DNA from 2 places in the Anaerocolumna sp. genome. Region 2 is predicted to be linked to the other one. Evidence: riboswitches for the same ligand, from Rfam matches in the RefSeq annotation. Region 2 holds a riboswitch; the other holds the start of a gene.

Region 1 (18,820 bases), on a different contig from region 2:
GGTTTCATAAGCAATTAAGGAACCTTGTTTCCTGTATTGAATGTCGCCTTTATATGGGCCATAACCTTCAAATATGGTATTTAATATACCATTACCCTTGGTATCGGTCATGAATTCTCCACGGTATCCTATCAGTCCTCTGGCGGGAATTAAGAATTCTAATCTGGTATAACCGCCGCTTCCATTTGCCATGCCTTGAAGTTCACCTTTTCTTTGGCTTAACTTTTCAATAACATTGCCGGAAAATTCGTCGGGTACGTCGATATAAGCTCTTTCGATTGGTTCTAATTTCTTACCTTTATCGTCGTATTTATAAAGAACTTCTGCTTTACTTACGGCAAATTCATAGCCTTCACGGCGCATATTCTCAATTAGTACGGATAAATGTAATTCACCACGCCCAGAAACTTTATAACATTCAGTGGTCTTTGTTTCTTCTACACGAAGGCTTACATCGGTATTCAATTCTCTAAACAATCTATCTCTTAGATGTCTGGAAGTTACAAACTTACCTTCCTGGCCTGCAAATGGGCTGTCATTTACGAGAAAGTCCATAGCAATAGTCGGTTCAGAAATCTTCTGGAATGGGATTGGTTCAGGATTCTCTGGTGAGCAGATGGTATCACCGATGTGAATATCAGGAATTCCGGATATAGCCACAATAGCACCTATGGTTGCCTCATTTACTTCAACTTTTTTCAAGCCTTCGAATTCATATAGTTTACTTATTTTTACTTTTTGGCTCTTATTGGGATCATGAGCATTTACTAAAACAACTTCTTGATTCACTTTAATGGTACCGTTATCTACTTTACCCACACCGATACGGCCTACATACTCATTATAATCGATGGTACTGATTAATACCTGAGTGTTTGCATCCGGATTTCCTTCCGGAGCGGGAATGTAATTAATAATTGTTTCAAATAAAGGCTGCAAGTTCTCGGGAGCATCATCCATTTCAAGTACAGCAACACCTTTCTTGGCAGATGCATATATAAAAGGACTGTCTAATTGTTCTTCGGAAGCATCTAGGTCAATAAATAATTCCAGCACTTCGTCTATAACTTCTTGAGGTCTTGCCTCCGGACGATCCATTTTGTTAATACAAACGATAACCGGTAAATTTAAATCCAGAGCTTTTCTAAGAACGAATTTGGTTTGAGGCATAGCTCCCTCAAAAGCATCTACTACTAATACAACACCATTTACCATTTTTAATACTCGTTCTACTTCTCCTCCGAAATCGGCATGTCCAGGAGTATCAATAATATTAATCTTTACTCCATTATAGAAAACGGCAGTGTTTTTTGCCAGTATAGTAATTCCACGTTCTCTTTCAATATCGTTAGAGTCCATGACTCTATCTTGTACAACCTGATTGGAACGAAAAGTACCGCTTTGCTTTAGCAGCTCATCTACCAAGGTTGTTTTACCATGGTCAACGTGGGCTATGATTGCAATGTTACGTATATCTTCTCTTTTCATTATAAAAAATCCTTCCTATTGGGTTAAACTTATTAATACCCAAAAATGTATATGATATAAATTAAGTTTTCTACATTATATTACAAAAAATACAAAAGAAATCTAACTTAACTATTGTAACACAAAAGTGAAAATTTACAAGCAGTTTCCTAGCTTTCGGTAAATTTTTATCAAAATGTTGCTTTACCTACGTTTACAATACAATTAATTAGGGAATATTAAAATAATATATATAATTTTTCAAGTTTTTATTCTAAAAAGTACATTTCCTGCATACATATATTAGTGGATAATAATTTATCTTGAATTCAAGACAATAAAGTGTTGGGGTACCAATCGATATTGTACAGAACAGGATTAAGAGAAGGGAGTCATACGATATGACAGATAAAGTATTTGATAACAATCAAGTAAGTATTGCAGGAGAGGTTGCAGGCGATTTTGTATTCAGCCATGACGTATTTGGGGAAGGGTTTTACGTTTTAGACGTAGCCGTAAGTCGCTTAAGTAATTCCAATGATATCATTCCAATTATGATATCAGAACGTCTGATAGACGTAAAACAAGATTTAAAGGGCAAATATGTAGAAATAAATGGCCAGTTTAGATCTTATAACCGTCATGAGGACAACAAGAATCGTTTGGTTTTATCAGTGTTTGCAAGAGAAATCAGAGTATGTGAAGAAGATATGGAGGGCGCGAGGCCTAATTATATCTTCCTGGATGGTTTTGTTTGTAAACAGCCAGTTTATCGAAAAACTCCTTTGGGAAGGGAAATTGCAGATATTCTGCTTGCCGTTAACCGTCCTTATGGAAAATCAGATTACATTCCTTGCATCTGTTGGGGCAGAAATGCAAGATTTGCGGAAAATTTCACGGTTGGCGGTCATATCCAAGTATGGGGCAGAATACAAAGCAGAGAATATCAGAAGAAGATTGGTGAAAATGATTTTGAAAAGCGGGTGGCTTATGAAGTATCCGTTAGTAAATTAGAGTATTTAGAAGAATTTTAACATATATAGAAGGACACTTTATTAAAGGAAGGAAGTACATCATAAGTAATCAGTGTAGGATTTCCCTATGCGTACATATGGTGTACTTCTTTTCGCTTTTGCTGTTTATATAACTTTGTATTGACAACCTATATACATAATGCTATGATGTAGGCAATAAATACAGAATTGAATAAAGTATTTGGTAGAGGCGCATCTTTTAAGACTATATTACAGGATATGGCAGACATAGAGGATTGTAATAGAAAGGAAAAGATGCCGAAATTAAGATAACTCTGCATTATCTTGGTTGGGCTTATGGTTAATAACTATATGACTGTCATCATATCTGATGGAGTGCTACCTAAAGAATGTCAAGCCAATATAACCATGGATCATAATGCAACCTGGTTTAAGGTGATACAATCCTATTCTTTAGTGTCGACTCATCGTCGGCTTTTTTTATGCATAAATTAGCAATTTCCACAGCATGAATCATTGGATAAGCTAATACCGTATAATATAACAATGAGAGCATTATTATTGAGACATCAAGCTCATTGAAATAGTCAAAGTCGGTTTCTTTCTATGAAAGTATGGTTAAATATTCATTAGAAGGCAAGGGTACAACTCGTAGATATGATACATATTAATTAGGAGGTGCCACATGGCAATTTTTAGAGGTGCTGGTGTTGCAATCATAACACCATTTAAAGAGAATATGGAAGTAAATTATGAAAAACTGGGTGAATTAATTGAGTATCAGATCGCAAACGGAACAGACAGTATTATAATCTGTGGAACAACCGGAGAAGCGTCTACCCTCACTCATGAAGAACATTTAGAATGTATTCGTTATACTGTGAATAAGGTAAATAAGCGTATACCGGTTATAGCAGGAACCGGCTCTAATTGTACGGAGACAGCGGTTTATTTATCAAAGGAAGCAGAAAAATATGGAGCGAATGGACTTTTGGTAGTAACACCATACTATAATAAAGCAACTCAAAAAGGTTTAATTGAGCATTATACAGATATAGCAAAATCAGTTGACCTGCCTATTATTATGTACAATGTACCGGGAAGAACTGGTTGTAATCTTCTCCCCAAAACAGTGGCACATTTAGTGAAAAATGTGGATAACATTGTTGGAATTAAAGAAGCTAGTGGAAATATTGCTCAAGTTGCCAGCTTAATGAGTTTAACGGAAGGAAATATAGATTTATATTCCGGTAATGACGATCAGATTCTTCCTTTATTATCCTTAGGCGGCTTAGGTGTTATCTCTGTATTATCCAATATTGCACCAAGAGAAACCCATGATATGGTTGCCAGATTCTTTGAAGGTGATATAAAAGGAAGCCGTGAACTTCAATTAAAAGCTATTCCATTAGTAGAAGCATTATTCTGTGAGGTTAACCCCATACCGGTTAAAACAGCCGCTAATTTAATGGGCTTTGAGACTGGAAGATTAAGAAAACCTTTATCAGATATGGAACCTGAAAACGAAGAAAAACTAATTAAGGCTATGAAGGAATTTGGAATACAGTTAGCATAAACTATTTGCAAAATTTCATATATTTTAGTAATATTAAGATTGTATAGTGGGATGCTGCAATCACTTTATCTAGAAAAGAGTCTGAATAGTTTTTCAGATGTAAATCGCAGTAAGACAAAGTTTTGTTATTACGCAGAAAAGAGGAAATATGACGAAGATTATATTAAGAGGCTGCAACGGCAAGATGGGCCAGGTTATTTCAGGGTTATTAGTTAATGACCAGCAGGCAGAAATCGTTGCAGGAATCGATTTAAATGGTATAGCAAAGAATGAATATCCGGTGTTCAAATCTTTTTCGCATTGTAACGTGGATGCAGATGTAATCATTGATTTTTCCTCACCTAAAGGATTAGAGGATATGATTTTCTATGGCCAGAATAAGAATGTGCCCATTGTATTATGTACAACAGGGTTAACAGAAGAAGAGATTACCATAGTCATAGAAGCCTCCAAAAAGGTTGCAATTTTAAGATCAGCGAATATGTCACTGGGAATCAATACACTGCTGAAATTAGTTCAGGCTGCTGCACAGATATTAACTGCAGCAGACTTTGATATAGAAATACTGGAAAAGCATCATAATCAGAAAGTGGATGCTCCTTCAGGAACGGCTTTATTATTGGCGGATGCCATTAATGAAGTATTAAACAAAGAATACACCTACCAATATGACCGCTCTAAGGAACTTGCTCCAAGGGGAAAGAAAGAAATTGGAATATCCGCAGTAAGAGGCGGCACCATTGTGGGTGAGCATGAAGTTATTTTTGCAGGTACCGATGAAGTAATTGAGTTTAAGCATACAGCCTATTCCAAAGCCGTTTTTGCCAAGGGAGCAATTCAGGCAGCGAAATTCCTTGCAGGAAAAGAACCTGGATTGTATCAGATGAGTGATGTAATAGGGTAATGTGCTCAATGAATAGGTGGAATTAAAGTTATCCTCCTGTTATGAATGAGTCTTTAGATTCGTTCTAACAGGAGGACTTTTTTTGATTATCAAATTGTATAAAAACATAAAAATAAATTGTGAAAAAACTGTGAATTGTATATTTTTACCAAATTGTTCACAATTTCTTCGCAAAGGGAGAGTATTATTAAAAATGATATATCCACTCTGGATATATTTGCATTAAAAGAAGGAAGAAATAAAGAAAATGTCATAATTCTTTCTGCCCAATCTTGTACATTTTTTTAGATTTCATTGACATATTCTCATTCGGCATGTATATAATTGTAATACAAGCATGAAGTATAATCTATGCTTATTATAATAAAACGACAGCAAATATGCCTGGCAATGCATGGATGGGAGCTTATATGAAAAAAAAATTAATGATTATGGGAATTTGTATCGTTGTTCTTTTACTATTTTTTGCAGGAAATTTATTTAAAAGATTATTTGGAAGCGATACGTCAGATGGCAGTGTAATCTTACGAGATGGTGACATGATAACCGCTAATGAAACCTTTGATTTACTAAAATTTTTAGGTATAGATACCAATGCAGTGAGTGAAATATTAGGATTACCGAAAGATTACAGTGAAAATAAATCGGACCAGAAGAAAGATAATAAAGATGATAGTATTAAATATTTAAAATTTGGACAATGTCTGTCTTTATTAAAATTAGCCGCCAGTGAATTAGGCTTAGAAACAGGTACTATTATACATAACCTATCTTTTGATTTACAGTCTCAGCCAACTAATAAAGCAGTGTTAACAGAGGAGTTCCTTAATTTATATGAATGTATATTAACGGAGCTGCCGGAAGGTACTTCGCCTATTACAGAAAAGAAGCTGTTCATACTTGGTAATCCCAATAACCCTTCTTTATCCGAAGGAGCAGAAGATAAAACCACGATGGTTACTGATCAGGGAAATTATTCTTTTATTTCAGGTAAAAGCTATGAAGAATTTTATTCAGACGGTACTTTAAATATAGCAACAGAAGATAAGAAAAAGCTTGGTTTGGAGGATTCTAAGAAGAAAAGAAGAGAGAGGTCTTCCGATGAATTATTTGCAGATAATGAATTTCAACTTGAAAAATACATTGATTATCCTGTAACTGCATTAGTCAGGGGTTCCGAATTAGTTTATATAAAGGAAGTTTTGGGCGAAGAAACTCTTTTAAGCAATGTGTGGATTACTCAGGGGAAGGGCGATAGTGTATCTGTTTTTCTGCATAATGTATATAAAGATTTTTCCACTAAATCCCCACTGTCCAAAGAAGTATCCGGATGTATTGGTGACTTGACTATGAAAGACGGCAAGATAATTAAAATGAGTATCAAACCGGATAAAATAGAGGGAAAAGTATTAGTGGCAAATAAAGATTTTATTGAAGTACAAGGCTATGGAAAGTTACCCCTGCATAAGAATTATAAGATATACAAAATATACGATGAATTATCCATGGAATTAACAAACAGTATTTTAGTTGGTTATGAAGCTACGGACTTTATTGTAGCAAAAGGTGAGATTGTTGCTGCCTTAATTACAGAGCCAATTAAAGCACAAAATATTCGGGTATTATTAAAAACCAATAAATTTGCGGGAATTTTCCATGATGAAATAGTTCTTTCGGGAACAAAAGATTTTACTGTAACTATTGGTGAGAAGGAAGTAAGTTATAAAGCTGGTTCTGAACTTACATTTAAGAAAGATGATGAAGTACTGAAAAATAACCGTATCTTTATTAGGCCAAAATCAGAAAATGGTAAAATTAAATTATTATCACTGGAGCGTTCCGGTGGAAAACCGTCCTACAGGGGAAGTATTGAAATATCCGCTGGGGAGGAAGGAATTATTATTATAAATGAACTTCCTCTGGAAGAATACTTATATGCAGTTCTTCCAAGTGAGATGCCTACTAATTATGGTCTGGAGGCACTGAAGGTACAGGCAATTTGTGCCAGAAGTTATGCTTATAACCAATTATTAGCCAACAGTTACGGACAATATGGTGCCCATGTAGATGACAGTGTATCTTACCAAGTTTATAACAACATTGCTGAGAATGACAATACCATTCTGGCAGTGAAAGATACCTATGGAAAAGTAATCGAATATGGTGGATCTGTTATAACGGCTTATTATTTCTCGACTTCCAGCGGACACACTGCTTCCATCGAAGAAGTTTGGAGAACTGGAGGAAAAAGCGAATATCTGGTAGGAAAACTTCAAAGCAAATATGATGTAAAAGATGGTAAAGTGATTGCTGCTTCTACAGTGAAAGAAAACGAACCTGATTTTTCCACCGAAGAAACTTTTAGAAATTTTATATTAGATCCCAAAGAAGATACTTATGACAGCGAATTCCCATGGTATCGCTGGAAGGTTACTATGTCTTTAAGCAATTTACAAAAATCCATTGAAAAGAGTTTAGAATCCAGATATAATGCCAATTCAGAATTGATTCAAACTTTAGTAGATAAAGACGGAGGAAATCAGGTGTTTGAAAGTATTCCGGTAAGTACCATTGGAGAGTTAAAAGATATTAAAGTATATAAGCGGGAGAAAAGCGGGGTTCTTTCAGAAGTTTTGCTGATTGGTTCAAAGACCACCGTTAAAGTATCCACGGAATACAATATCAGAACTTTACTGGCCCCTCTTTATGATGAGATATCCCGCCAGGATGACAGCACTACTTCAGGTCTTACAATGCTGCCAAGTGCCTTCTTTGTAATGGATAAGAATGGGCAGGAAATAACCTTCTATGGAGGCGGCTATGGGCATGGTGTTGGAATGAGCCAAAACGGTGTAAAGGCTATGGCTGATGCCGGTATTTCCTATGAAGATATTTTAAAACATTATTATACCGGAGCCGGATTGGGATTTATATATTAGAGTAGCATTCCTGCAGGAGTTTTTAAACGCCTGTTGAAACAGGGAAGCCCCTCCCTTGCAGAAGCAGGGGGACTTCCCTGATGAGGTTAAATAGAGCCCCCAGTCTTAATAAACTGGAGGCTCCATATTTTTGCTACTTTATTTTACTTTAATGGAATAAGATCCTGAACTTTTTTCATCGGCTTTATAAACCTTGATATAATAGGTACCTTTGCTCCATTTACCGCTGGATTCTACTTCTTTGGATTGTACACCGCTATATAAATAGAAACTTCCATACCAAACAGTTTTACCCTTTGAATCACATACTTCTGCCATTAACTTTCCGTCTACTTTAGAATCTATGCTTACTTTAATAGCTTTTTCTTTACTTAAAGTGAATTTATACCAATCTTCCTTGGTCTTTTTATCAGCATTTGTACAGATTCCGCTTACTGCAGAACCACCAACTTTTATGGCTGCTGCTTTGCTGAGTGAAGCGCCGGATTTATCTGTTACATTTGAAAGCGTGTATTTTATTGTGTGTAAACCGCCTCTTACATCAACTTTGACATAATAGGTACCTTTTGTTAATGCATAAAATTGACTTAGAGTATTACCATAGGCACCGCTCTTATCCTTTTCGGTATATACACTTACCTGTTCTGAAATTGCTTTCTTTTGGCTGTTTAATAAGGTAAATCTGGCTGATTGTATTTCCTCTTTATCGAATGCAATATTTAACGCAACCAGTCCAGTTTTATTAACCACTATTTTATATAAGTTCTCACTGGTATCATAATCCTGATATGCAAAACTAGTGACATCTTTCTTAATCTCTCTGGTACCGCCTGGTATTAAATCTAATTGTAAGTTAAAGCTAAGCGGTTCTTTATAATCATATTTTCTGAGGAACTCTAATTTAATATAATAGGTTCCGGCTTTTTTTACTTCGGCAATACCCATTTTTTCTTCCGTACCACTGTTTAAATAGATTGCTTTGCCCACTTTTTTGGTAAGCCCTGCATCTTCATATAATTGTGCAGTTAAACTGCTGAAGTTAGGGTCAGTTCCTTGTAAAGTAATTAATAATACACCTTGTTTTGCCACTTCTACTGGATAGGTTAATTCTTTGGCATCATTTTCAAAGACCACATCATAATAATTAAAATCTTTGTCGAGATCCTTTTCCGTTGTTATCGTATTGTGTTCCAGGGGTTTTGAATCCTCATTCACGGTTGCAGCTTGTACGTTTAATGATCCCATTAAAACAGTAACCAGTAAGATAGCTGTAAATAACTTTTTACTTAATTTGAACATAAAGGTCTCCCTTCCTATTAAAATTTTTTTGACCACTTACCCCCAAGTATATGATGAGCGGATAGTTTAAATTACCAATACTTCAAATATTTTCTAGTATATAATACTTTATTTGGATTGTAAATACATATATTATTATTTTTTTTGCTTAATAACAGCTGCGCTTTATAATACTCATGTTTAAAGATTTAGCGCGAAACTAAACTGGAATCCTGGTATGTTTTTCTATACTCCTGAGGTGACATTTTGGTAGTTCTTTTAAATGCCTGTGAAAAATAACTGGGAGATGAAAAACCCACAATTTGAGAAATTGAGGATAAGGAATAATTATTATTTGCAAGTAGATGTTTACTTTCGTCAATACGTCTCTTAATTAGATAATTAATTGGCGAAGTTCCAAACTGTTTGGCAAAATTATGGGCAAAATAGTACTTATTTAAATGAACAAGAGAACTTAAAGTTTCCAATGTTATATTTTCACTATAGTGATCATCGATATACTTTTTCGCTATACGGCATTCTCTTGTCAGTCGGGGTCCGGTGACTATAGAAACCTTAAAGGCATCATTTCGAAGAATGATGGTAAAGATGATATTTAATAAGTTCTGGCACACAAAATCCCGGTATGGCTGGTCGCATTTCATTTCATGTGCAAGGGTATTAAAGTAAAGATGCAAATCAGACTTATAAACGGAATTGTTTAAAAGGATACAACCTCGGTTTTCTGTCTGAAACTGAATTCCCTCCACGCCCAGTACAATATATTCCATTGGCTTTGAAGGATTTGAAATTTCGGTATGTACGATGGTGGGATTTAAGATAATGAGGTCATTGGATTTCACATCAAGGATCTCTGATTCCACAGAGAATTTTCCGGTTCCATTGGTGATATAAAAGAACTCTGTGAAGTTATGGGAATGGGGCAGGCTTATCCAGTCTTTCCCGAATTTGGAGATTGCTACATAGAGTAAAGTAACATGAATTGCCTGATTATTATGTTTGCCATCAGGATTAAAAGTATAGGAAAGGGTGGAGTTCTCCTTGGGTATCATGGACGCTTCACATTCGTTGTCGGTCTTAAAATTATAGCGGTTATTGCTCATGATTTCCTCCTTTGTTTTGTAAGGGTATTACATAAAAACATTAAAATTATAGTTGTTAATTGTTTATTATGTCTATTATACAGCAACATTAATAAAGAAGATAGCAAAAATTACATTGTTTATAAAAATGAAAATGATATTGTACATATATAAGCATGAAAGGAGGGACAAACCATAACAGGTAAGGCTGGAAAAGTTACGATTACAGTGCTGCATCTGCAAAGAGATGCGACATGCCAATTGGAGATAATGTAATCCCTTCAATTTGAGCAATAATAATAATATTAGTAATTTAGTAGTATGTGAATAGTGTACAAAAATTTCTAAATATATGATTTGCTAATTGTTTCTTATATATATTATATAGCAATATATATAAAGAAGAAAGCAAGATATCTATTGTTTATAAAATTAGATATTGTATACTACATACATAGTTGTAAAGGAGGATAAAAATATGAAAAAATTTGTTAGTATTTTGTTAGTACTTGCATTAACAGTTAGTTCCTTCGTTGGTTGTGCAAAAAAGGATGAGACTAATGCGGATAATGCAACAACACCGGCGGCTACTTCAGAACCTGCCAAAGGGGAAGAAGCAGAAACACCACAGCAGGATGTTACAATTAAAGTAGCAGCTATTGAAACAGCTTATGGTGCAGATATGTGGACTAAAGTTTCAGAAGCATTTACAGCAAAGACAGGAATTAAAGTAGAGCTTACAACGGACAAATCCTTAGAGGATGTTATTGGAGCAGGAATGAAAGCCGGAGATTATCCCGATGTTGTTCATTTGGCTACTGGCCGTCCAGCAGCTTTAACAGAAACTTTAATAAAAGAAAATGGCTTAGAAGACATTACAGATGTTCTAAGTATGACAGTTCCAGGAGAGGATAAGAAAGTCAGTGATAAAATCGCCGGCGGATTTACAGAATCTTCTCTAACAAATCCTTATAATGATGGAAAGACATACATGGCACCTATGTTCTATAGTCCATGCGGATTGTTCTACAACCAAGGTTTATTTGAAGAAAAAGGCTGGACAGTTCCAACAACATGGGATGAAATGTGGGAATTAGGAGATAAGGCAAAAGCGGAAGGTATTGCATTATTCGCATATCCTACAGCAGGATATTTTGATGCATTCTTCTACGCTCTTCTTTATGAAGTAGGCGGTGCGGATTTCTTCCAGCAAGCTACTACCTATGCAGAAGGCATCTGGGATACTCCGGAAGCAAACCAGGCATTTGATATTGTTGAAAAGTTAGCAACTTATACAGAAAAATCAGTTCCATCCAATGCTAACAATGATAACTACCTTAAGAACCAGCAGTTAATCCTAGACAACAAGGCATTATTTATGCCAAATGGTACATGGGTTGTTGGTGAAATGAAAGATGCTCCCCGTGTGGATGGTTTTGAATGGGGATTCACAGCACTTCCTGCAGTTGCTGAGGGCGGAGATGCTTATTCCTATACATGGTTTGAACAGTTATGGGTACCGGCAGCAGCTGAAAACAAAGACGCAGCAAAGCAATTCGTAGCATATATGTATTCTGATGAAGCAGCAGAGATTTTCGCAGAGTCCGGTGCTATTCAGCCAATCGTTGGATTTGCTGATAAATTAGAAGGTGACAACAAGATGTTCTACAGCATATATGATAATGGTGCAAAAGCTGCTTTAGGAAGCTTTGCAACAACAGATCCTGTAGAAGGTGTAAACTTTGCCGATACTATATTTGGAACAGTTAACTCACTGGTTAGCGGAGATAAAGCAAAGGCACAGTGGATCGAAGGAATTAAAAAAGACAGTGACCAGCTCCGTGCTGCTTTAAAATAATAAAACCGAAATACATATTTTACAGTACCGGGTAGGCAAATTTAAACGGTGAGCAGATACTTGGCTCACCGTTTCTTTAACAGGAGACAGACATGAAAAATAAAGGGAAATCAATATTTATATTCTTATGCGTAGCACCGGCAGTAATTCTGTTTACAATCTTTATGCTTATACCAACTATTAATATCTTTAAAATGTCACTTTACAAATGGGGTGGATATTCACCTAAGAAAACTTTTGTAGGATTTGATAATTTTATAAAGCTTGCTCAGGATATGAAGTTTATGCAGGCTTTTCAGAATACAGTATTATTAATTGTTATTGTCAGCGTTATAACCATAGCTCTTGCCCTGATTTTTGCAGCAATATTGACAAGAGAAAAAATCGTAGGACAGAATTTCTTCCGAATTGTTTTCTATATACCAAACATTTTATCCATTGTAATCATTAGTGCTATTTTTAGTGCAATTCTGGATTCCAAGAATGGATTGCTTAATAGCGTTCTGGCTCTCTTTCGGGATAAGGGAAGCGAACCAATCTATTGGCTGGGAGATCAGAAAATTGTAATATTTTCAATTGCCATGGCTATGATATGGCAGGCCATTGGCTATTATATGGTTATGTATATGGCCAGTATGGCAAGTGTTCCGGAGAGTGTATACGAAAGCGCCAATATCGAAGGTGCCAGCCGTATTCGTCAGTTCTTTTCTATGACCATCCCATTAATCTGGACTAATATCAGAACGACGTTAACGTTCTTTATCATAAGCAGTATTAACCTTAGTTTTATGCTTGTAAAAGCCATGACCAGCGGAGGACCGGATGGCAGTACCGAAGTATTCTTAAGCTATATGTATAAACAGGCCTACACGAATTCCAGTTACGGATATGGTATGGCGGTGGGGGTTGTAGTATTCCTGTTTTCCTTTGCTTTAAGCGGAATTCTGAATCTGATCACCAAACGCGAAACAATAGAAATGTAGGAGGCTGAAAACATGCATAAACTTCCATTAAAGAAAATCTTAATCTATCTTATATTAGGATTGTTAGCAATATCAATTATTGTACCCGTAGGATGGGTATTTGTAGCTTCAATTAAGCAGAATAATGAGTTTTACGGCAGTCCGTGGAAACTTCCGGAATCCTTTTATTTTCAGAACTTTGTAGATGCCTGGGGCAGTGCCCATATGGGTGAATATATGTTAAACAGTGTAATTGTCACTGTGGTAGCCCTTGCTATCCTTTTAGTTGTAGCCCTGCCGGCAGCCTATTGCCTTAGCCGATTTAAGTTTAGACTGCGAAAGATCTTAAATGTTCTTTTTATGGCTGGTTTATTTATTAATGTAAACTATATAGTAGTTCCAATCTTCCTGATGTTTATTGATGGAGATAAGGCATTGAAAAGTATAGGACTCTCACCTGTTTTCTTAAACAACATTTATGTGCTGGCCCTTGTTTACGCCGCAACAGCACTTCCTTTTACCATTTATTTATTGTCCGGTTACTTTGTAACTATACCAAGGACTTATGAAGAGGCGGCTTATATTGACGGAAGCGGATATTTAAAGACTATGGTAAAGGTAATATTACCAATGGCCAGACCAAGTATTATTACCGTAATCCTGTTTAATTTCTTATCTTTCTGGAATGAATACATTATAGCGATTACGCTGTTAACCGATCCTAAGGGTGCAAAGACACTTCCTGTAGGTCTGATGAACCTGATGAAAGCCCAGAATGCAGCAGCTCAGTATGGTCGTATGTATGCAGGACTTGTTCTGGTTATGCTGCCCACCCTGATACTGTATATTATAGTGCAAAAGAAACTGACACAGGGTATGACACTTGGTGGTTTGAAAGAATAGGCGCAAAGTGAATTAGGAAAGGATTCACTTTGCAAATGTGCGGGGGCACCAAAATGTATGGTGTTTTGGCAGAATGGAGAGTTATATGGAAAATACATTAAAAATTCTGGCAGTTATTCTAAAATGTATATGCCTTGTTATATGTGTAGGCCTGGTTATTATAGGGCAAAAGAGCATAAGTTATAAGGGGCTATACACCATGCTTGCAGGCTTATGTGGAATACTGTTATTGTTATACTTTTATAATAAAAAATATAGGTAGAGAAATATAAATATTTAATAAGAATTTGCATTCTGGTGGATTGTGCCTTGTAATGTACAATCTTTCTTAGATATACGCAAAAATAACTAGATTAAAAGGCGTTCAGGCGCCGGAATGGCGGGGTAGATATGAAAAAGAATACAATGCTAACCGGAAGGGTTACAATACCAACGGACACAGATGTAGTTCCGGAAACAATAGAGCTGTTGAATAAATGGGGAGCAGATGCCATTCGTGATTGTGATGGTACAGACTATCCGGAGGAGTTAAAGTGCGTTCAGGCAAAGGTGTACAAAACCTATTACACAACCCGTAAGGATAACGAATGGGCAAAAGCACATCCGGAAGAGGTACAGCAATGCTACATTATGACTCCTTTTTACACAGCTGCGGAAAAAAATCTCCGTATTCCATTGCTGAAGGGAATAGCAACGGATCTTATGAAGGTAAATGATTATGATGATAAAGCCCGGTGGTGGGAAGTTATTGACCGTAGTACAGGTCTGGCGGTTTCTTCAGAGGACTGGAGCTATGAGAAGGAAACAGGTGAAGTTATAATTACAAACTGCGGCCTGTTTCACAATTACACAGTCAGCTTTCTTGCATACCTTATTTGGGATCCTGTACATATGTATAATGCGGTGACCAATGAATGGAAAGATGTGGAGCATCAGATAACTTTTGATGTAAGACAGCCAAAGACCAGGGAATATTCCATGGCTCGCCTTCGTAAGTTTATTGAAGAACATCCTTATGTGGACGTAATCCGCTACACAACCTTTTTCCATCAGTTTACCTTAATCTTTGATGAGATGATGCGTGAAAAGTACGTTGACTGGTACGGATACTCCTCATCGGTATCACCTTATATCTTGGAACAGTTTGAAAAAGAGGTGGGCTATAAATTCCGTCCGGAGTTTATTATTGATCAGGGTTATTATAATAACCAGTATCGTATTCCAAGCAAAGAGTTCAAAGATTTTCAGGCGTTTCAGAGACGGGAAGTGGCAAAGTTAGCCAAGGAAATGGTAGATATCACTCATGAATATGGCAAGGAAGCCATGATGTTTCTGGGAGATCACTGGATTGGAACAGAACCATTTCTGGAAGAGTTTAAAACAATCGGTCTGGATGCAGTTGTAGGTAGTGTGGGAAATGGCAGCACCCTTCGACTGATCAGTGACATTCCCGGTGTAAAATATACCGAAGGAAGATTTCTTCCTTATTTCTTCCCGGATACTTTTTATGAAGGGGGAGATCCGGTTAAGGAAGCGAAAGTAAACTGGGTTACTGCAAGACGTGCCATCTTAAGAAAACCAATTGACAGAATCGGATATGGCGGTTATTTAAAACTTGCCTGCCAGTTCCCGGAGTTTATCGACTATGTGGAATCTGTTTGCAATGAATTCCGTGAGCTGTATGAAAATATTAAAGGTACAACACCTTATTGTATCAAACGAGTGGCAGTGTTAAACAGCTGGGGTAAGATGCGTGCCTGGGGCGCCCATATGGTACATCATGCACTTTACCAGAAGCAAAACTATAGTTATGCTGGAGTGATTGAGGCCTTAAGCGGAGCACCATTTGAAGTATCCTTTATCAGCTTTGAGGATATCAGAAATGACTGTAACCTCTTAAAGAACATAGATGTAATCATCAATGTAGGAGATGGAGATACGGCTCATACTGGTGGTGAAGTCTGGGAAGATGCGGCGGTATCAAGTGCCATCCGTCAGTTTGTTTATGAAGGTGGAGGCTTAATTGGAATCGGTGAGCCTGCCGGACACCAGTATCAGGGACATTATATCCAATTAGCAAATGTATTCGGAGTAGAAAAAGAAACAGGATTTACTTTAAATTACGATAAATATAACTGGGATACTCTTAGCGGTCATTTTATTACCGAAGATTGCAGTGCAGAAATATATTTTGGTGAGGGTAAGAAAAGCATGTATGCATTAGAAGGTGCTGCTGTTCTGGTTCAGAGAGAAAAAGAAGTACAGATGGCAGTCAATGAATTTGGTAAGGGAAGAAGTGTTTATATAAGCGGTCTGCCATACAGTTTTGAAAATACAAGACTCCTGTATCGAAGCATTCTCTGGAGCACCCATGATGAAGAAAACTTAAACAAATGGTTTTCCAGCAACTGTAATGTGGAAGTACATGCTTATGTAAAGAATAACAAGTATTGTGTTGTAAATAACACCTATGAACCGCAAAAAACAAGAATTTACAGAGGTGATTCCACCAGCTTTGAATTAGAGTTAGAAGCCAATGAAATTATCTGGTATGAGATATAGACACACTGGTATGAGATAGATTCGCTGGTATGAGATATAGACACACTGGTATGAGCATAGATCCGCTGGTATGAGATATAGACTATCTGGTATGAGCATAGATTCGCTGGCATGAGATATAAACTCACGGGTGTGATATAAGATATCTAAAAAAGCTGAATTTCATACTCTGATCTGGAGAAAAGGAATAAAACGGTTGAAATAATTGATTATTGACATATTTAATCCTACAGGATAACATTAAAGTGGTAATGTTGACTGATTATGGAGACGTATATAATGTATAAATTGTTAATTATTGATGATGAAGAAATAATGCGGAATGGACTATCTGAGCTCATAGACTGGAAGACTATGGGCTTTGAAGTCGTGGGAAATTTAGAAGATGGAAGAGATGGCATCGAATTTATCAAAAGCAATCAGGTAGATGTGATTTTAACAGATATTAAGATGTCTTTCATATCTGGTATTGATCTTGCGAAATATGTAATGGATCATAATTTGGATATAAAAATAATTCTGATAAGTGGCTTTCAGGAATTTGAACTGGCAAGACAGGCCATAGCATATAATGTAAGCCATTACCTTTTAAAGCCACCAAAATTTAAAGATATTCAAGGAGTTTTTCATGAATTGAAAAATCAGCTTGATAGTGAAAGACAAAGCAGACTTCAGGAAGAAATGAGAAAAGAGCACTATGAAGAGCTTCTGTCCTTCTCAAAGGAACAATTTTTTATTGACTTATTTTACGGCGCATATTCAGAGCGGGAGGATATTGCTTCACGATTAAAGATGTTAGATTTCAAAATAGATGTTGACCAGAGTCCATGTATTGTATTCCATGTTACAATAGTAGATTATGAAAACTTTTTATCCAATAACTGGAGCTTTGGTAAAGATGGGCTATATCAGGCAATTAAGAATTTTTTTAATACAGAGGATTATTCTTTATTATTTTATCCGGTAAGAAACATGAAAGATAAAATACAGATATTATGTATTTCACAGGATCAGGCCGATATTGAATCCTTATCAGATAATTTAGACCAATTTGCTAAAACCGTTAAGGAAAATGCAAAAAAGCTTTTAAATCTTGAGTTGAATTATAAAAAAGATTTCAATTTTAGCAGCATTGTCCAGTTAGCGGAAAAAAGTCCCGTTGACTTATTTCAATCAGAAGAAAAAGACGATAATTTTAATTTGCTAAATCAGGTTAAATTACTGGATTCTTATATAAGCTCAGGTGACTTCCGGTTATCGGAGGGGCTGTACGAGAATTTTATAAACCAGATGAATCATCTGGACATCAGAATAATCTGTGATAATGTTTCAAGTTTATTTGATATGATTTATAGCAAGCTTGAGGAAAATGGATTAAATATGGATCAAGAGTCCAGAAAAACCAATTGGAATGAAATTAAACAACTTGAGACCATTGAACAGATAAGGTCATGGGGAAAAAATGAATTAAGTAAACTGGTTTATAGAGTTGAAAAGGAGAAAAATGGTACCTTTGAGAATGTAATAGGCCGGGCAAAGCAATATATTAATGAAAATTATAATAAGGACATTACCTTGGAAGATGTAGCAGATCATATCTTTTTGAATCCGGTTTATTTCAGCAGATTGTTCAAGGAACAGACAGGGGAAAACTATATTGATTATCTCATTAAGGTCAGGATGGAGAATGCTGTAAAACTATTGCAGGATCCTCATTATAAGGTTAATCAGATAAGCGAAAAGGTGGGCTATAACAGTCTCCGTTACTTTTATAAAATATTTAAACGGTATAAAGGGCAGACTCCCACGGAATATAGAAAAAGTCTTTGGGGAGATGATGAGACAATATGATCTCTTGTAAGGAGCATACATGGGTAAGAATAAGGGAATATGGAATTTAATATTTACATTTAAGTTTAGAAGTATATTTATAAAGTACTTTATATCCATTTTTTTGATTCTGGTTATTATACTGACCTCTATCAGTACTTTGGTATATGCTTTTTATTTTTCCAGTGTGAAAAAGGACATTGAGGCTGCCTATGAGAGTTCCCTTCATAAAATAAAGGATACCATCGATACCATAATCTCAGAAGGGGATAGAATATCGGCAAGGCTGCTCGCTGACCATGAGGTGCAGAACTTCCTGAATTATGATAACGATGACTTGGCCAGATATGAATCCAAGGTAGTTCTGTTGGATACTGCCTTAAAGCTTTCCATGTCATCAAGCGAATATATATACTCTATTTACCTGTACTCTTACAAGAATA
Region 2 (12,842 bases):
TTGGTTTGTGCATGGTTCTGTATAGAAAGAATAACCGCATTCTTTTAAGACCAAAGCAACCCGGTTGGCCATTTCATTTGCATGTGCACCTAATTCAAAAAATAGTTTATCTTTAAATAAAGCTTCAAACTGAATTCCGGCTACAAAACCTTTGGCCATTAATGCTCCTCTTTGCTTTATTAGATAGCGGAAATCTTCTTTTAATTCTTTATTGCAGATAACTAATGCTTCTCCAAGTAATGCACCATTTTTGGTACCTCCTATGTAAAAGACATCAACTAGGCCTGCAATATCGGATAATTCCAGATTATTTGTCTCACTTGTTAAAGCAGAACCGATACGGGCACCGTCAAGAAATAGTAATAATCCTTTTGATTTACAGATTTGGTGCAGAGCAGTTAATTCTTCTTTCTTATATATGGTTCCTAATTCAGTTGAGTTGGATATATATACCATTTTGGGCTGAACCATGTGCTCATCAGAATGATCGTTTAAAACTTGTTCGATGGCAGAAGGAGTTACTTTCCCATCTTTGGACGGAACAGTTACTACTTTATGGCCGGTTGCTTCAATGGCTCCGGTTTCGTGGACATTAACATGACCGGTTTCTGTCGAAATAATACATTGATGAGGTCTTAAAAAGGAAGAGATAACTAATAGATTTGTTTGGGTACCACCGGGAATAAAATGAATGTCTACATTTTCATTTTTTAGGTGCTTCCTAATGTAGCTCTTTGCATTGTTACTGTGTATATCTTCACCATACCCGGTATTTTGTTCAAAATTTGACTTTGATAGCAGTTCTAGTATGCGAGGATGAGCTCCTTCGCTATAATCATTCATAAAACTGTACATATTAATGATATCTCCTTTATATAAATCCATTTTCACGGATTTATTATTTTCTTTTGTATTATAACATTATTTATTTTAACATACTACATGAAGAGTGATAATTATTTTTTTTGATTAATGGGTCCGATTCCTTCTTTTACAGAATTATGGGTTTGGTTCTGGTTCTCTATTTTAGTTTTATGAGTAACATTATTAAAATGCTCAAGTTCTTTTTTCTGTTGTTGTTTTTCTGTCTTTGCCTTGTTCATAAAGACCTCCATTTTATTGATTTAATATTATATTTAATTGGTTATGAAGTTATAGATATTGGAGAATAAAATAATAATCTATACTCATTATTATTGTTCATCAAAAGTATCTGGATTATGTAAGATTTTTATATTTTGGACATTTCACTTCACCATCATTATTTGCGTGCATATATTAATTATAAAAATTTCTTTTTTAAGCATGGAGGCTTTATGACTATACATGTGGTACAGCCAGGAGAGACAATAACTTCGATAGCGAACCAATATGATGTTACACCAGAACGATTAATTACTGATAATGAACTGCCAAATCCGGAAAATCTATTGGTAGGGCAGAGTATCGTAGTTCAGCATGCAGAAGTTATTCATACCGTAGAAGAGGGAGATAGTCTATATGGGATTGCAGAGGCTTATGGGGTCACTCCCAATCAGATACTACAAAATAATCCCCGTATCGGGGAACTTGGCTATTTAGTTCCAGGGCAGACAATTGTGATTAAATTTGAAGAGGTGGATGAAAGAAATAAACTAGGTAATATTGTGATTGGTGGCTATGCTTATCAATTTATTGACCGTGCAGTCTTACGAAAAACCCTTCCATTTTTAACGTATTTGTACTTATTTGCTTATGGATTTACTCCAACAGGTGAATTAATTCCTATTGATGACGAAGAACTAATTGCGACTGCCAGAGATTATGGCGTAGGACCTATTCTGGTTCTTGCACCTATGACACCGGAAGGAAATTTTAGCAATGAACTAGCTCATACTATGTTTACCAATCCGGAAGTGCAGAATCAATTAATTGATAATCTAGTATCTACCATGAAAGCAAAAAACTATGTAGGTATGGATGTGGATTTTGAATTCGTATTACCGGGAGACAAAGATTTATTTATTCAATTCATCAGAAATCTTAAGAATAGGCTAGAACCGGAGGGGCTTAGTTTAATGGTAGCGTTGGCACCTAAAATTTCCGCAGAGCAGGCAGGTCTTTTATACGAGGCACATGACTATCCCAGCATTGGCGCGATAGCTGATAAAGTGCTTTTAATGACATATGAATGGGGCTATACCTACGGCCCTCCTATGGCGACAGCACCTATACCAAGTATCCGTCGTGTATTAGAATATGGAATATCAGAGATCGATAATAATAAGATTCTTATGGGGATTCCCAATTATGCTTATGATTGGAAATTACCTTTTATAAAAGGTCAAACAGCAGCAGAAACCCTTAGCAATGTAGAAGCAATTAAACGTGCTGTTCAGTACGGAGCAACCATATTATTTGATGAAGAAGCACAGGCACCTTTTTATTATTATACAGATTCCGAAGGAGTTGCTCATGTGGTATGGTTTGATGATGCGAGAAGTATGGAAGCAAAATTCCGTCTGATCAATGAATATCAATTAAGTGGTGCCGGAATATGGCAGATTATGAACTTCTTTCCTCAGATGTGGCTTGTAGTAAATTCGTTGTATAATGTTCAAAAAGTACTATAATTCACGATTGGCTAGTGAAATGTAAAACAATTAGAAAGTTATTTCTATAATAGTCACTATAAAGGCTATTATATTGTTATTTATTGCACTTTTTATGGCAAATCACTTTTTTTAATTGACAAATAGCTCCACTGGAAATAGAATGGAACTAGTTATTAATAAACGAAGGAGTGTAGCTATATATGATGCTTGAAGGAAAAGTTGTTGTAGCACAGGGTGGGGGCCCTACGGCTGTAATTAATCAATCATTGGTTGGGGTTGTTCTGGAATCAAGAAAGTTCAATCAAATAACTAAGGTATATGGAGCAATTAATGGAGTTTCCGGTATTATTAATGAAGACTTTCTTGATTTAACACAAGAGACAACACATAATCTGGAACAAGTTGCAATCACCCCTTCCTCTGCTTTATTCTCAACGAGAGAAAAACCGGATGAAGCCTATTGCAAAGAAATATTTCATGTTTTTAAAGCTCATGACGTACGTTATTTTTTCTATATTGGTGGGAATGATTCTGCTGACACCGTTAGAATTGTAAATCAACAGGCAGAACAATCAGATTATGAGTTCCGGGCTATTCATATTCCAAAAACCATTGATAATGACTTAATGATGAATGATCATACACCGGGATACGGTTCAGCAGCAAAATTTGTTGCACAGTCATTTATCGGACTAAATTTAGATAACCGTGCCTTACCGGGGGTTCACATTGGTGTTGTAATGGGAAGAAATGCAGGCTTTTTAACTGCAGCCTCTGCTATTGCACAAAAATATCCGGATGATGGACCACATTTAGTCTATCTCCCGGAAAGACCTTTTATTATGGAGAATTTCTTACACGACGTAAATGAAATATATCAGAAATATGGAAGATGTCTCATTGCGGTTTCAGAAGGCATACAAGACGAAAATGGAATCCCCATTGTTACTAAACTGATTAATCAGGAGGTAGATGCCCATGGAAATATGCAATTATCCGGTACAGGAGCCTTAGGAGATCTTCTCACTCAGCAGATAAAGAATAAATTAAATATTCAAAGGGTAAGATCAGATACCCTGGGTTATTTGCAGAGATCTTTTATGGGCTGTGTTTCCGATGTAGATCAGCATGAAGCAAGAGAAGTTGGTGAGAAGGCAGCTCAATTTGCTATATGGCATAATGTGGATGGTTCCATTGCAATCAATAGAACCGGTGATTATTCTGTCGACTATAAGATGGCCCCTTTATTGGAGGTTGCGGCTAAAACAAAATTGATGCCGGATAAATTTATTAATGAAAGAGGCAACAATGTGACAGAGGCCTTTAGACATTATCTGAATCCTCTGTTAGGTTCCAATATGCCAACTGCAAGCATGTTACGGGCACCATTGGCAGGAAAAATCTTAAGAAGATAGCAGATATGATTAAATATAAATAAATATAGAATAAAATAAAAACAGTCTAATAAAGATAAGCAAATGCTTCCCATATGGTTGACAGCTACATAGTATAGTTGTTTGCCATATGGTGAGCATTTGCTTATCTTTATTAGGCTGTTTGGTATTTTTATTATTATTGTTTTATAAGTTCTTCAAAATGTTCTGAATATCTCATTTCACCGTCAGGGAATACCCATAAAGCTTCTACATCTTCTAAGCTTTCAATTAATGCGCTGCCTTCTTCAAAGGGCATGTTGTATATAGTTGTTGATAACGCATCTGCCAAACCGGAATCTTCACAGACAATGGATAGAGCTGTAAAATATTCGGAAGGCATAAGTGTAACAGGATCAATAATATGGTGATAAATCTTTCCATTCACGGTATAATAGCGTTCATAGTTGCCGCTGGATACCAGAGATAAATTTTTCAGATTTAGGGTATAAAGGCTTTTTTTCTCTGAATGTTTATCAGGATTTTGGATTCCCACACTCCAAGGTTCTTTTTTAGGCCCTTTTGTTCCCATGGAGCGGACGTTTCCGCCAACACTTAATAGAAAGTTCTTATAACCTTTGTCCTTTGCTATCTGGCTTACCTGTTCCGTTGCATATCCTTTGGCGACAGCGCCAACATCCAGTTTCATATTTGCATCTGAAAGGTAAACAGTAGAAGAAACTTCATCAATGATTAGATTATCTATATTAGTATGTAAATTTGCAGCTTCTAATTGCTCCATAGGCGGTAATGATGCACTTTCCGGATTATTGATTCCATCTTCTCTATATTCATGCCATATCTCCAGTACGGAACCCATAGCAATATTCACCTTGCCCTCCGATAACTGATATTGATTTTTACAAAAAAGCAATAAATCAATAATTCGCTGATCCACTTTAACAGGTTTAATACCAGCGTTATCATTAATGGTTTTTATATTATTTATGTTGTCATAATCATTATATTTATCATATAGCTTATGATATTCTTCTAAATTATCATAAATAAGTTGGGCAAAGGTAGAAAACTCCTCCTTTGAATCCGAATATGCAACAATTTCAGTAATTGTATTGAACAGCTCCAGAAATTGAGCACTATATTTTTTCTGCTCTTTTGCACTGCAAGAAGAGGTAGTAATAAGGATGGTTAAAATTAATGAGATAGTAATTATTTTTTTTGTCAAATTGATTAACTCCCTTGAGACATTAAAAAAGGGCTGTTGCAAAACAGTCATTCTGAGCATGGAATTCAGCTAAGCCAGCTAAAAACTCTCTCAGAATGACAGTAATGTTTTGCGACAGCCTCAAATTAACTTATTATTTGGCAGTTGTACAAGCTTTTTCAATTACAGTTAAGAAACTACCAATTCCCACAGTAACAGATCCTGTAAGATCTTCGGAAGTAGGAGTACCTTCTTCACTGATAGCAATGCTTGTAACATCGTTCATTGCTTTTCCTACAATATAATCTGTAAATGCTTTAGCCTGTTCATTCCATTCCTTACCGATTTTAGATGCTGTTCTCATACCATATCCATCACCTAACTCATTTTTAGTCTGAAAGGAAGCAGCTAAATCAGAAGTAATCTTTCCTTCTTTAGAAAAAGAAATATTTGCTTGAGAAGCATCTATAATACTGCTTGTAATTTTACCATCTGTACCTAATGTAACAACACCATAATGGGTATAAGCCTGTGCTACACCATCTTCATCGCCGGCATTCTTTGTACTATGTCCAAGTTCGGATATAATTCCTAAACCTAATTTATCACTTGCAGAAGCTCCTAATGGTTGTGCATTAGCAACGGCTTTTTCAACTGCACCTAGCATAGAACCAATATTCATTGTTACGGAACTTGTTAAATCTTCAGCTGCTGGATAACTATTCTCATCAACAGCGATGCCTTTTACTTCATCAATTGTTTTTCCAATTATGTATTCTGCAAGAGCAGTTGCTTGTTCATTCCACTCTTTGCCAATTTTGGAAGCACCTCTCATTTGGTAATCGTCACCAAGTTCATGTTTGGATATAAATTGTGCTGCAGAATCGGTGGTTACTTCACCATTTTTTGAAAAGCCTATTTTGGTTTGAACAACGTCAATGACACAGTTTACGATAACGCCGTTTTCGTCAATTATTACTGCTGCAGCAGTTGAATCTGCCTGAGCTGTACCATCTGAATCACCTGCATCTTTGGATGATTTAGCGGATGTAATAACTGCTAAACCTGTTTTTACACCTGCTGCATTTGAAACTGTTTCAGGTGCTTCTGTAGGTGCTTCTGTTGGTTCTGTTGTAGGTTCTGTCTTTTCTTCATCTTTTGTTTCAACTTCTGTCTTTGTATCTGTTTCCTCTGCGTCTTTCGATTTACACGCTGTGAATGCCCCCATAACTAATACAAGGCCCATAACTAAAATAAGTAATTTTTTCATATTGTCCTCCATAGAATGATAATTATGATAAATATTTAACAATATTTATGTTATGATAATACCATGCTATGGAAGATAATTCAATACTTTTTATACGAAAATATATAAAATTATTATAAACCAAACGTTGAAAAGCTGTAGCAGGATTTTAAAGAAATTAACATTGTAGAAGGATTAACATTCTGAATATTATAAAATACATTTTCTATGTTGACAGTTATTAAGGGATGATGTAGAATATGCAATATAATTAAATAGAAACCTCACTTTAGCGAGTGAGGTAGAGGCGCAATATTTAACAGTCCTTGGAGGAGCGTGAGGAAGCTATGATTCTAAGGAGAAGGAAATATTGCCGAAGCTTATAATACCCTCTGTATTATTTGCTGGGTCTGCAGTTAAGAGCTGCAGGACTGTCTCAATAGACACCCCAGTTTATTGAGTTGTGCTATCTCATTTGAGAATTGTAGAGGGATTAGGGTAAATTTGTATGTTAGGCCTGAGATCATCTCAGGTCTTTTTTTATTGAAAACCTCACAAAGTACAAAACACTCTGCTGAAAATAGGCACTTAACTGAATAAGAAATGCTAATAAAAATTTACGAATATAAATATTAGCCGGTAAGTGCATAATAAAAGCAAAATAGTGGATGAGATGGAAAATCTATAAATCAAATCAGTAAAATAAAAGGAGAGATTTTAATGAAGAAAAGAATGTGTATACTATTAGCAATGTGTTTATCCATGACAATGTTTTTTACAGCATGTGGCAAGAATGGTGAAAATACTAAAACAGATGATAGACTTAATGAAACTGAGGTACAGGGAGAAAAGGATAAAGGAGATACACAAACCGGAACGGATCAGAAAAGTAAAGATGTATTTAGAGTAGGTATGGAAGCCGGATATCCTCCTTTTAACTGGACACAATTGGACAACTCCAATGATGCTGTTAAGATAGAAGGTAATGCTGAGTATGCAGGTGGATATGACGTTGAAATAGCCAAAAAGCTTGCAGAAGGTTTGGGTAAAGAATTGGTTATTGTTAAAACCGATTGGGACGGTCTTGTTCCTGCTCTAAATTCAGGAAAAATTGATGCTATTTTAGCCGGTATGTCTCCAACTGCTGAAAGAAAAGAAGTAATTGATTTCTCTGATAGTTACTATAAATCTAACTTGGTTATGGTAGTTAAAAAAGGTGGAGCATTTGAAAATGCTGCTTCCATACAGGGTTTTAAAGGAGCAAAAATCACAGCACAGCTTAACACTTTTCATTATACGGTAATTCAACAGATTGAAGGTGTTAAAAAACAAACTGCTATGGAGAATTTTCCGGCAATGAGAGTAGCATTGGAAGCTGGAATAATTGATGGTTACGTTTCTGAACGTCCGGAAGGCATTAGCGCTTCTGCTGCAAATAAAAACTTAGTTATGGTTGAGTTTACAGATGGTTTTGTAACCTCAGATGAAGATACCGCAATTGCAGTTGGTCTAATTAAAGGAAGCGATTTAACAGCTAAGATTAATGAGATACTTGCAGGTATTTCCGAAGAGGAACGTACTCAAATCATGGATAATGCAATTATAAATCAACCTTCTGCTGATTAATATAGAAAAGACTACTTTTATAGGAAAGACTACTTCAATGGAAGGGTAAATTACTTACTAAGGATGCGCAATTTGCGTAAGAATAAAAAGTTTAACATATGAAATGTAACAATTATAAAATAGATGGGTAGCTCCATTTAGTTAGAAAGGTATAGGTTGTTATAATGAGCCTTAATGTAATTATAAATATATTTTCAAAATACTGGCTGATGTTTTTACGTGGTGCCGGTACTACACTTTATATATCAATGGTTGGTACGATTGTAGGATCTGTTATTGGCCTGCTAGTGGGACTGATCAGAACTATTCCTGTTCCGGAAAGAGGTTTTAAAAAAGTACTTATAAAAATCATAAATGGTATTTTATCTTTTTATGTGGAATTCTTCCGGGGAACACCGATGATTGTTCAGGCAATGGTTATTTATTATGGTTCTGCACAGGCATTTGGAATTGATTTAAATAAAACTGTAGCAGCAATTTTTATCGTGTCCATTAATACCGGAGCTTATATGTCTGAAATTGTTCGCGGTGGTATTGTTTCTATTGATAAAGGTCAATTTGAAGCGGCAGCGGCCATTGGAATGAATCACGTACAGACTATGTTCAAGGTTGTACTGCCTCAGGTTGTTCGTAATATTTTACCAGCAACGGGCAATGAATTTGTAATTAATATAAAAGATACTTCCGTACTTAACGTAATATCTGTTACTGAGCTGTATTTTCAAACCAGCTCCATTGTAGGTATCAACTACCGATATTATGAAACCTTCTTTATAACTTGTATTATTTATTTAATTATGACATTTACAATAACAAGAATCTTGCGCTTTATTGAAAGAAAAATAGATGGCCCTGATAACTACATTATGATAGCAAATCAAATGCAGGTAGAAAGACCGGAGGATCTGATTCGTAGAACAGAGAATAAATAAGAATCCAGTGATACCTCGTGCTATTTGATTTTTACATTGAATTTGGAAAGGAAAGTTATAATGGAGAAAGTAATAGATATACAGCATTTGAACAAATCTTTCGGTAGCCATGAAGTTTTAAAAGATGTTGATTTTTCTGTAAGTAAGGGTGAGGTGGTTTGTATTATTGGTTCCTCAGGATCAGGAAAATCCACGCTGCTTCGTTGTGTTAATTTATTAGAAAAACCAAGTGGTGGAAAGATTATGTATAATGGTGTTGATATTTTAAGTGATACACATAATATATATGCATACCGAACCAAGCTAGGCATGGTATTTCAGCAATTTAATTTATTTAATAACCATAATGTGCTAAGCAACTGTATAGTTGGTCAAATGACAGTTTTAAAGCGCTCAAAAGAAGAGGCTGAAACAATTGCCATGAAATACTTAAGATTAGTAGGGATGGATCAATATGTGAATGCGAAGCCAAAACAGTTATCCGGTGGTCAAAAACAGCGAGTAGCCATAGCAAGAGCACTTTCTATGGAACCGGATGTTATGTTATTTGATGAACCTACTTCAGCACTTGATCCCGAGATGGTAGGTGAGGTGCTTAAGGTAATGAAAGAACTTGCAGAAAGTGGATTAACTATGTTAGTAGTAACTCACGAAATGGGATTTGCAAAAGAAGTTGCAGATCGTGTGGTATTTATGGATAAAGGAGTTATTGCGGAAGAAGGAACACCGGAGCAGATATTTAATAATCCAAAAGAAGAGCGTACGAAAGCTTTCTTAAGCCGTGTACTAAACCAGGAATAATATTTCTAAAAACATATAGTTTATATAATATAGAAAGACCATAATGAAGAATGATGAGAAAGGGCTGCAATTCATAGCTTTTCCTTCCTTTTGTCAGTTATGGTCTTTTTATATTTTATTTATCTAGTGAAATAAAATTGATTTTAAATTAATATAGAAATTATGCCTTCTTTCATGTATACTCTAACTTAACTTATATGTGTGTTAAGAACTGCGGGGAGGGATTTATGTTAACAAGAGTGAATCAAAAAAACGGAGATCAATTATCTGTTTTAGGCTTTGGCTGTATGCGTTTTCCTGTCAAGGGAGGTAATATTGATATGCCCAGAGCCATTGCCATGATACGGGATGCTATAGAAAAGGGTGTTAATTATTTTGATACCGCTTATTTTTATCATAACGGAAAGAGCGAATCCTTGCTGGGAGAAGCACTATCTGGGGGATATCGGGAACGTGTGAAAATTGCTACTAAACTTCCCCCATTCTTGGTTAAAAAATTAGAGAATGCCAAAAAGATATTTGCGGTTCAACTAGAGAAACTGCAAACGAATTATATTGATTATTATCTTTTACATATGCTAACGGACAAAGCTATGTTTGACCGGATGGCAGCCCTTGGTGTTTTGGAATGGCTTGAAGACTTGAAAAAAGAAGGAACCATTAAGAATATTGGGTTCTCCTTCCACGGAAGTAAAACAGACTTTGAAGATATTGTACAGGCCTACCCCTGGGATTTTTGTCAAATACAATATAATTATATGGATGAAAATAACCAGGCCACCAAGTCAGGGTTACAGTTGGCGGCAAGTCTTGGAATACCGGTAATTGTTATGGAACCTCTCAGGGGAGGAAGATTGGTTAACAGTCTGCCTGAAAAAGTGCTTAGGACCTTCAAAAGTTATGATAAGGATCGTTCTCCTGCTGAATGGGCACTCAGGTGGGTATGGAACCATCAGGCGGTTAACGTTGTATTATCCGGTATGAGTACAGAAGAGCAAGTGGAGGATAATATCAGAATTGCAAGTTATGCAAAAGCGGATTCGTTTACGGAAGAAGAATTACTCGTTTTTGAAAAAGTGAAGGCAGTAATGCAGGAATTAACAAAAGTTCCCTGCACCGGCTGTGGTTATTGCATGCCCTGTCCTGCCGGTGTAAATATTCCAGGCTGTTTTTCCAGTTATAATGAGAAGTTTTTATTAGGTAGTAAATTGGCTTGGTGGAAATATATGCAAACTTTAGGTGCCATGTCAGAAAAACCGGCAAATGCATCCCAATGCATAGAATGCGGCAAATGTGAAAGCCACTGCCCTCAACACATTACTATTAGAAAAGAGTTAAAAGCAGTCCGTAAGGAAATGGAAGGCATTTTTTATAAGCCAATTGTAGGAATCGGAAGAAAGATATTAAAAATCAAATAATTATGAAACTAAACAATGCTTCGGCACAACTGGCGACTGGAAGGAAACTCAGAGAAGAGATTACCTTAAGTTTTGCCGTTGCATCGAAGCATTTTATCATTGCCTTGTCATGCTTAGGTTAAACCGGAACAAGTTACGTGTTAGATTATTTTGAATAATTGATATTTCGCTGGCGTATCATACTAAACTGTATAAAATCCGTATCAACATATTCTTTTGCATATACAAGAGGAGTATCATGATCATCATAATTAACACCTTCTAATAATAAGAAGGGCTTATTGTTTATATTTTTATCTGAAATACGGCTGGATAGGTTAGGAATATCTTCACCGATTGCAGTTTTTATTTTTACTTTATCCCAGATTATTTTATGACCGGAATGACCATAAATATAAGTAAAAACTGAGTTTTGATAATTAGAGAAATTATCAAAGGCTTCTTCACCGCCAATTGCAGTCAGTGGAAAATAATCTATGCAGTAAGCGCAGAGATTTTCATCAGCAAAGAATATCTTTTCACACATTACCAGCTTGTCATTTTCTGAAAGTTGCAATTCAGCTGCAATTGATTTGGCTGATACAAATTGGATTTCCAATAACTGTACAGAAGGACGATACCCGCTGTTGCGAATCATATCAGTGAACTCCATAACGGGGTTAAACTTTACATTTATATTTAAAGAATCAACATTTACAAAGGTTCCTTTACCTTGACGGCGAAGGATAATGCCCTCACAGGCAAGGTCATTTAATGCGGTACGGAGAGTAATGCGGCTGACGCCAATGAGATTTGCCATCGTTTCTTCTCGAGGCAATTTATTACTTTTTTCGAGATCCATAGTGGAAATATATTGCCTTATTTTATCCTTGGCCTGTTCAGAAAGTGACATGACATTTATATGAAGATTTTCCAAGTTCCTATACCTCCTCGTAGTAAATATTACCACCAATGAAAACAGATGGTTATGGGCTGGCAAAAGCCCTGCAAAAAAATATCACCAGCTTTGTTTAAATTCAGCTAGTGACATTAGTATAGGTTAAGTAAAAATAAATGTCAATCTTTAAACTTCTTGATTTTCTGCAGTTTTATATTCAGCCATAGCATTTTGCAGAAACTCAAGCTAAGAACATTTTGAAACTGCCTATCTTTATATGTTAGTTTCTAAATCCAATAACCCTCATGTACTTTTGCTGCTTCTTCTTCAATTTCAGGAAAAGGGCCCAGAACGGTGATATCTTTTTGCCCCTTTGAGAATATATCGCGGCATGGTAGGTCGAATGTAGGATTCTGCTGGTTACTCCCAGTAAGTTGTAATAATCTGCGCTCTGTCATACCATAAACTACGCGGCCAATATTAGCCCAGTAAATAGCTCCGGAACACATTGCACAAGGCTCAGCTGTTGTATAAAGGGTACAGTTCCATAAGAAATCCTTTGGATATTCATGGGATGCACGGGCTGCCAGTGTGGCTTCCGCGTGACCGGTACAGAGTTTTTCTGTAATTTCAATATTGCCCTGCTCCATAATAATGCTGCCATCTTTGTCTACTAAAAGAGCTCCAAATGGAGTATTTCCATTTGCACGGGCTCTCCTTGAAATTTCAATTGCTCTTCTTAAGTAA

What was found. Region 2 has a riboswitch for lysine ahead of RT261_RS13925 (transporter substrate-binding domain-containing protein). Riboswitches for the same ligand answer to the same signal wherever they lie in the genome.
Region 1: linked by a shared signal. The riboswitch ahead of dapA (4-hydroxy-tetrahydrodipicolinate synthase) and the one ahead of RT261_RS13925 (transporter substrate-binding domain-containing protein) in region 2 are both predicted to bind lysine.

Annotation. Positions count from the first base shown of each region.
Region 1 covers NZ_DAMAUC010000001.1:268,166-286,985, forward strand. Annotated here, with positions in the region: gene typA (translational GTPase TypA) at 1-1,488, opposite strand, end outside; gene RT261_RS01135 (single-stranded DNA-binding protein) at 1,869-2,501, shown strand; lysine riboswitch at 2,679-2,851, shown strand; gene dapA (4-hydroxy-tetrahydrodipicolinate synthase) at 3,148-4,038, shown strand; gene dapB (4-hydroxy-tetrahydrodipicolinate reductase) at 4,187-4,942, shown strand; gene RT261_RS01150 (SpoIID/LytB domain-containing protein) at 5,353-7,881, shown strand; gene RT261_RS01155 (hypothetical protein) at 8,020-9,180, opposite strand; gene RT261_RS01160 (AraC family transcriptional regulator) at 9,369-10,283, opposite strand; gene RT261_RS01165 (carbohydrate ABC transporter substrate-binding protein) at 10,741-12,120, shown strand; gene RT261_RS01170 (carbohydrate ABC transporter permease) at 12,213-13,103, shown strand; gene RT261_RS01175 (carbohydrate ABC transporter permease) at 13,116-13,985, shown strand; gene RT261_RS21075 (DUF6903 family protein) at 14,071-14,247, shown strand; gene gnpA (1,3-beta-galactosyl-N-acetylhexosamine phosphorylase) at 14,376-16,547, shown strand; gene RT261_RS01185 (response regulator transcription factor) at 16,827-18,398, shown strand; gene RT261_RS01190 (sensor histidine kinase) at 18,418-18,820, shown strand, end outside.
Region 2 covers NZ_DAMAUC010000017.1:628-13,469, forward strand. Annotated here, with positions in the region: gene RT261_RS13895 (threonine aldolase family protein) at 1-855, opposite strand, end outside; gene RT261_RS13900 (hypothetical protein) at 957-1,103, opposite strand; gene RT261_RS13905 (glycosyl hydrolase family 18 protein) at 1,317-2,612, shown strand; gene RT261_RS13910 (6-phosphofructokinase) at 2,795-4,009, shown strand; gene RT261_RS13915 (FAD:protein FMN transferase) at 4,167-5,213, opposite strand; gene RT261_RS13920 (hypothetical protein) at 5,347-6,462, opposite strand; lysine riboswitch at 6,736-6,918, shown strand; gene RT261_RS13925 (transporter substrate-binding domain-containing protein) at 7,162-8,067, shown strand; gene RT261_RS13930 (amino acid ABC transporter permease) at 8,232-8,999, shown strand; gene RT261_RS13935 (amino acid ABC transporter ATP-binding protein) at 9,060-9,800, shown strand; gene RT261_RS13940 (aldo/keto reductase) at 10,028-11,218, shown strand; gene RT261_RS13945 (GntR family transcriptional regulator) at 11,364-12,134, opposite strand; gene RT261_RS13950 (nucleoside deaminase) at 12,383-12,842, opposite strand, start outside.